2 regions of the Mesorhizobium sp. M0500 genome follow, and region 1 is predicted to be linked to the other one. Evidence: predicted binding sites of a transcription regulator. Region 1 holds the regulator's gene; the other holds the start of a gene.

Region 1 (3,648 bases):
CGCATCTATGAGCTCTACCCAAAACAGACGGCCGAGGGCCAGGTGCTGCTCGACGGCAAGAACATTCTCGACCGGTCGCAGGATCTCAACCTCCTCAGGACCAAGATCGGCATGGTGTTCCAGAAGCCGACGCCGTTCCCGATGTCGATCTACGAGAACATCGCCTTCGGCGTCAGGCTCTACGAGAACCTCGGCAAGTCCGAGATGGACGGCCGCGTCGAACAGGCGTTGAAGCGCGCCGCGCTGTGGAGCGAGGTCAAGGACAAGCTCAACGCCAGCGGCTTGAGCCTATCTGGCGGCCAGCAGCAGCGGCTCTGTATCGCCCGCACCGTGGCCGTGAAGCCGGAAGTCATTCTGCTCGACGAACCGGCTTCGGCCCTCGACCCGCTGTCGACTGCCAAGATCGAGGAACTGATCGACGAATTGCAAGCCGACTACACGATCGTCATCGTCACCCACAACATGCAGCAGGCGGCGCGCGTGTCGCGCCAGACCGCCTTCATGTATCTGGGTGAACTGGTCGAGTTCGACCGGACCGAGAAGATCTTCACGTCGCCCCGCGAGAAGCGCACGCAGGACTACATCACTGGCCGCTTCGGCTGAGCCGTTCCGATCATGCATATGAGGACAGGACCATGGGCGAACACACAGTCGCTTCTTTCGACGAGGATCTCGAGCAGATCAGCAAGCTGATCCGCGACATGGCCGACCTCGCCGGTTCGATGGTCGGCGGGGCGACCAAGGCCCTGTTGAATTCCGACAACGTGCTGGCGCAACGCGTCGTTTCCGACGACGCCATCATGGATGCGCGTCAACGCGAACTGGACGACCGCGCCATAACCCTGATCGCCAAACGCCAGCCGATGGCCCACGATCTTCGCCATGTGGTCGGAGCGATCCGCATGGCGGGCGACCTCGAACGCATCGGCGATCTTGCCAAGAATATCGCCAAGCGCGTGAGTGCGGTCGGCCTCAGCGCCACGCCGCGGGACCTGTCGCATTCCATCGACGCGATGGCGCAGCTGGTTCTCATCCAGGTGCAGGGTGTCATCGAGGAATATGCTGCAGGCGATGCGGCCGCGTTGGCCAAGCTGCGTGCCGCCGACGAGCGCATCGACGTCAAATACACGTCCGTGTTCCGCGAGCTCTTGACCTACATGATGGAAGATCCGCGCAACATCACCGCTTGCACGCACCTGCTGTTCTGCGCCAAGAATCTGGAGCGGATCGGCGACCATGTCACCAACATCGCCGAAAATGCGTATTATGTGCTGACCGGCGAGCAATTGCCGGTCAATCGTCCGAAGCAGGACGAAACGACAATGTCCGCACCGGTGACATGATGGGGGTGCCCAGCCGATGATCGCACCACGCATAATGGTGGTGGAGGACGAGGAGCCGTTGGGTGTGCTGCTCCGCTACAATCTCGAATCCGAAGGCTACCAGGTCGAGGTGGTGACACGCGGCGACGAAGCCGAGATCCGTTTGCAGGAGAATGTGCCCGACCTTTTGGTGCTCGACTGGATGATACCAGCGGTTTCCGGCATCGAGCTCTGTCGTCGGTTGCGGGTGCGCCCCGAAACCGAGCGGCTGCCGATCATCATGCTGACCGCGCGCGGCGAGGAGAGCGACCGGGTGCGCGGTCTTTCGACCGGCGCCGACGACTATCTGGTCAAACCGTTTTCGACACCGGAATTCATGGCCAGGGTCAAGGCGCTGCTGCGGCGCGCCAAGCCGGAAGTGCTGTCCAGCGTGCTGAAGGTAGGCGACATCGTGCTCGATCGCGAATCGCACAGGGTCTATCGCAAGAAGAGCGAAATCAGGCTCGGGCCGACCGAATTCCGGCTGCTCGAGTTCATGATGCGGCATCCGGGCCGTGTCTTCTCGCGCAGCCAGTTACTCGATAATGTCTGGGGCGAGACAATCTACATCGACGAACGCACCGTCGACGTGCATGTCGGGCGGCTGCGCAAAGCCGTCAACAACGGCCGGATGCCGGATGTCATCCGCACCATCCGCGGTGCCGGCTATGCGATCAGGGAAGATTGACCCGCCTGGTCAGGCTACGTTCTTTCTGACGCTGGGCCTCATTTGCGCGCCCGGCGCGAAAATCTCCTGGTCGACGAAGCTTAACGCCCGCATCGCGCAGCCTTCGCGGATCAGCGGCAATTCGTTCGGCTCTGTATCGAAGGAGATCGAGCCTGAATGCTGGCCGCCGGCGGTCTGGGCGATTGCCTTCCGCATGGCCGGCTCGATCAGATCGAAGGCGGCGGCACTGGCGCCGACCATCGCGACCGGTGCCGGATCGATCAGCGCGAACAGCGAGCCGAGACCGAAACCCAGCGCTTCGCCGGCCTTGCGGTAGGCCTCGCGTTCCGGCCCATCTTTCTCGCGCGCCCGGGCCGCCAGTGCTCGCATGTCGGCGTCGCTGACGTCGGCGATCGGTTCGCTTTCTTCGCTCATCTGCCTGGCGTTGCGCCAGATGGCGTAGTTGCCGGCATAGGCCTCGATGCAGCCGCGCCGCCCGCAACGGCAGAGCGCGCCGCCCGGACGATGGATCATGTGGCCAAATTCGCCACCCGAGGAATGCGTCCCGGTGAACAGTTCGCCCTTCAGCACCAGCCCCATGCCGATGCCATGCGAAAGCAGGATGGCGATGAAGTCGTCGCGATAGCGATCCGGATTGCGCCAGCGCAAAGCCACCGCCATCATGTTGCAGTCGTTCTCCACCGTTGCCGGGATGCCGAATTCGTCCTCCAGCATGTCGGCAAAGGCGATGTCGGTCTGCGGCGTGATCGGCGACCACAGCATGGCGCGTGCAGGGGAGTCGGTAATGCCCTGAATCGCCAGGGCGATGCGGGCGACACTGCGGACGTCAAGGTCTGGATCCTGCAGCCGGCGCCGGACGATGGCCATGCATTCACGGATCAGCTCGTCGCGCGGCATGGTCAGCGTGTCCAGCCGGCGCTGTTCCTCGGCGACCACCTGTCCCGTATAGTCGATAATGGCGGCCGACAGGAAATTCAGCGACAACACCACGGTCAGCACCGCCGCCGCTTCCGGGTTGAGGGCGAGGCCGACCTGCGGACGACCGCGTTTCAACGAAACGGGCTCACTTGCCTTGCTCTCGGCGAGGATGCCTTCCCGTATCAGGTCGGAAGAGATCGCCGATATGGTCGAATGACTGAGGCCGGTAGTAGCTGCGATCTCAGTACGCGATGGCTGGCCGGCCCGGCGCACCGCCGAGATCACCATCGCCCGGTTGCGCCGGCGCAAATCGTCATGGCGGATTCCGACCGACATTGTTTTGCTTTCCTCCCGGTTGCCGCGGCCGCTCATGAACCGGAAGCCGTCGGTAATGTCCGACAAATAGTGTCGGACGCAGGCAAATAGTGTCAGATGCAGGTGGCGCTGTCATCGTTTATTCCGACGCTCGAAAAAACTCGCAGAGTCATCAAAATCCATCAGAATCGATGTTGACAGCAGCCGGAGATCGGGCCAGTATTTTTTCGAGGCTCGAAAAAATTAGAGCTTCTAAGCTGGTCTTTGAGCCAATTGGTCACGCCGTACGCGGCGCAGGGAGGATATGATGAAGAAATTCACGACCGCCATTCTGGCGGGTGTCGCCATGACGCTGGCGCTGGCGTC
Region 2 (3,648 bases), on a different contig from region 1:
GATCACCGCCGACCCCGGCAGGGTCAGGCAGGTGCTGCTCAATCTCATCGGCAACGCCGTCAAGTTCACCGACAGCGGCGGCGTCCTGGCAAGCATCGCCCGCGTCCGCACCGAAACCACCGACCGCATCCGCTTCACCATCGCTGATACCGGCCCCGGTCTGCGCGAGGAGGACATGGAGCGCATCTTCGAGGACTTCGAACAGGCTGACGGCACCTCGACCCGTGCGCATGGCGGTGCCGGCCTCGGTCTCGCCATTTCCAAGCGCCTGGTGACCGCCATGGGCGGCACTATCTCTGTGTCGAGCCGGCTTGGCCAGGGGTCCGAATTCGTCTTCGATATTCCCGCTATTTCCGCCGTCGAGGCGCCGCAGATCCGCCAGGACGCGCTGTCGGGCCGGCATGCGGTGATCGTGTCGAAGAACCTGGTCGAGGCCGAAGCCCTCGCCCGCACCATTCGCGCCAATGGCGGCACGGTCGATCTGGCCACCGCCGCCGCCCAGGCCACCGCTTTCGCCGAGGGCTGTGACGTGCTTCTGATCGATGCTGCCATGGAGCAAAGCGACGGCAGGCTGCTCAGGCGCCTGCGCCAGAGCGGATTTGCCGATTGCGAGGCAGTGACGCTGATCGCGCCGACCGACCGCGGCATGCTTGGCGAGTTCCGTGCCAATGGTTACGCCACCTTCCTTGCGAGGCCGGTGCGCGGCGAGACATTGCTGCGCGTGCTTTTGACCAGCCATGCACCGGTCATCGCCGAGCCGCAACTGCAAAGGCGCGGCGCGCAGGCGGGGCACGCCATTGGCGCCCGCCAGCAGGGCCTGTCGGTGCTGATCGCCGAGGACAACGACATCAACGCCATGCTGGCCCGCGCCACGCTGCTGAAGGCCGGGCATCGCGTGAAAGTGGTCGGCAACGGCAAGGCCGCGGTCGAGGCGGTCATCAGCACCGGCCACAAGCACCGCTACGACGTGGTGCTGATGGACTTGCACATGCCTGTCATGGACGGTCTGGACGCCATCGCCGCCATCCGCCGCCATGAGGAGGAGACCGCGGTGCCGCCGGTGCCGATCATGGTGCTGTCGGCCGACAGCCAGGAAAAGACCCGCCACGCCGTGCTCGCTCACGGTGCCAGCGGCTTCGTCACCAAGCCGCTCGACCCCGATGCCCTGGTTCATGCGGTCGAAGGGCAAGCGGCCGCCTGAGGCACAACATAGACGGTTGATAGATTGCCCAGCCGACGAAGTATTGCCCGCAGAGCCGTATCACGGTACTGTCACAATCCTGTTGCACTCTACACCGTATCCCCGTGCCAAGAGGGATGGCTCGAAGGAGAATCACTCGTGCATACAGTCATGCCGGAATGTGATGCTCGGCCGAACGCCAGCGGGCCTTTGCTCGTCGGCCGGAACGCCGATGCCGTCATAAAAGGCGCATCGCTCGGCCGCATCGGCAATCTCGAAGTGCGGCTCGCCCGCAACGAGGCCGAGATCGCTGCCGCGCAGGAAGTGCGCTACCGGGTGTTCTACGACGAGCTTGGCGCCAGGAAGGACCTGTTTCAGATGCAGGACCGCCGCGATGCCGACCGCTTCGATCCCGTCTGCGATCATCTGCTGGTCTTCGATACTTCGCTTTCCGGCCCCGAGCATCGCCGCATCGTCGGCACCTACCGCCTGCTGCGGCAGGAGATTGCCGCGGCCGCCGGCGGTTTCTATTCCGAAGGTGAATTCGAGCTGACCAAGCTGATCGCGCGGCATCCCGGCCAGCGCTTCCTCGAGCTCGGCCGCTCCTGCGTTCTGCCGGAATACCGCTCGAAGCGCACCATCGAGGCGCTGTGGCAAGGCATCTGGGCCTACATCAACCACTACGGCATCGGCGTGATGACCGGCTGCGCGTCGTTCCACGGCACCGTGCCTGCGGCACATGCGGAGGCGCTGACCTATCTCGCCCACCACTCCCGGACGAATTCATCCTGGGACGTGCGCGCCGTCGCCGGGCGCTATTGTTCCATGGATCTGATGCCGATCGAGGCCGTCAATACCAAGGCGGCGATCGCCGCGATGCCGCCGCTGGTCAAGGGCTATCTGCGCGTCGGCGCGCGCATCGGCGACGGTTGCGTCATTGATCGTGAATTCTCGACGGTCGACGTGTTCGTGGTTATGCCGGTCAAGGAGATCGGTGCCCGCTACGTCAATTATTATGGCGGAGAAGCGCAGCGGTTTGCGGCCTGAAGTAGTGAATAGTGAATAGTGAATAGAACATAGCACTGACTGCTGGAGCAGCAATTGGCTACTCACTACTCACCATTCACTACTAACCATTCACCATTCACGCATCTTTCTCAGCCTGCTCGTTGACCGGCCCCGGCTCCACTGGCGCTTCGCTTGCGACATGCTTGGGGCCGCCCTTGGCGACGCCGACCATGGCCGGCCGCAGAACACGCTCGCCGATCGAATAGCCGGGCTGCACGACTTGCACGACCGTGTTGGCCGGTACGTCGGGATTGGGCACCTCGAACATCGCCTGGTGGAAATTCGGATCGAATTTCTCGCCCTCGGGCTCAAGCTTCTTCACGCCGTGGCGTTCCAGCGCCGACAGCATGGCGCGCTCGGTGATCTCGACGCCGTCGATCAGCGCCTTGAAGCCGGCATCGCCCGACGCCTTGGCCTCCTCCGGGATGGCATCCAGCGCACGGCGCAGATTGTCTGACACCGAAAGCATGTCGCGGGCAAAATTGGCAACCGCATAGGCGCGCGCATCATGGACGTCGCGGGCGGTGCGGCGACGCAAGTTCTCCATGTCGGCCGCGACGCGCAGTGCGCGATCCTTCAGCTCTTCGTTTTCCTTCAGAAGCCGGACAAGCGCTTCATAGTCGCCGTCGACGCCACCTTCCCTTGGCTCCGCGCCAGCCTCGGTCTTCTCGGCTTCATCGGGCGCGCGTTCGTCTTTTGCCTGGTCGCTCATCGCCGTTTCCCGTCATTTTCGAATGGTGTGGATTTGCGCCCGATATCGAGGTTTAGCGGCCAAAAATCAAGGGGCAAGCGCTACTGCAGCCGCTGCCGCGGCTTGATGGCGGACGGCGCATACCTTTCGATTTTAATTCAAACTTTACCGTACCCGACGGCTTTGCTTGCCAGCATACTACAATGCGGGAACCATTCCTCCCTTGGAAGAGTTTCGAAGCCGACACAGGATTTTGGATGATGCCCCGCAGGAATGGCGAAAAACGCGACGGGCTCGCCGCCGATATCCGGCGCCAGCTCGGCACCGAGGCGACCAAGCGCTTTCTGCGCACCTTGCCGGCCTTCCGCACGGAGTCCGATATTCCCGACCGTCTGAAGGAATTGCTCGACCGCCTGGACGGCGTCGAAGCCAAGGTGGTCGCAGGCGGGCGCCGTCGGTAGACACCGTCGCAAGCAACGCGACCTGCGATTGCGGCCGCAATTCCTCGCCATCGCGCGACATTTACCCGCAGTAACTTTGCGTGATCTCCGCCTTGCGGCAGCGCGCCGCTCCGCCTATGTTTCATGATGAACATGATTTCCCCCGAAGCTGTGGCAAACAGCAAGCGCGCCTGGTTGAAGATCCTGTCGCGCTATAAAAAGCCCGACAGGCGTCGCAGCGCCGTCGAACTCGCCATCACCCTCATCCC

What was found. The regulator PhoB, encoded in region 1, activates phosphate uptake and scavenging genes when phosphate is short. The targets are predictions, from matches to a motif close to TGTCATNNANCTGTCAT.
Region 2: olsB (l-ornithine N(alpha)-acyltransferase) is a predicted target of PhoB. The motif match lies at 1,271-1,287, and genes of this name have one in related genera.

Annotation. Positions count from the first base shown of each region.
Region 1 covers NZ_JAMYRB010000002.1:141,274-144,921, reverse strand. The annotation lists gene pstB (phosphate ABC transporter ATP-binding protein PstB) at 1-603, shown strand, start outside; gene phoU (phosphate signaling complex protein PhoU) at 636-1,343, shown strand; gene phoB (phosphate regulon transcriptional regulator PhoB) at 1,360-2,049, shown strand; gene NKI70_RS04430 (ROK family protein) at 2,059-3,303, opposite strand; gene xylF (D-xylose ABC transporter substrate-binding protein) at 3,590-3,648, shown strand, end outside.
Region 2 covers NZ_JAMYRB010000006.1:40,012-43,659, reverse strand. The annotation lists gene NKI70_RS13530 (PAS domain-containing hybrid sensor histidine kinase/response regulator) at 1-1,201, shown strand, start outside; gene olsB (l-ornithine N(alpha)-acyltransferase) at 1,352-2,227, shown strand; gene grpE (nucleotide exchange factor GrpE) at 2,325-2,960, opposite strand; gene NKI70_RS13515 (hypothetical protein) at 3,197-3,400, shown strand; gene NKI70_RS13510 (fatty acid desaturase) at 3,527-3,648, shown strand, end outside.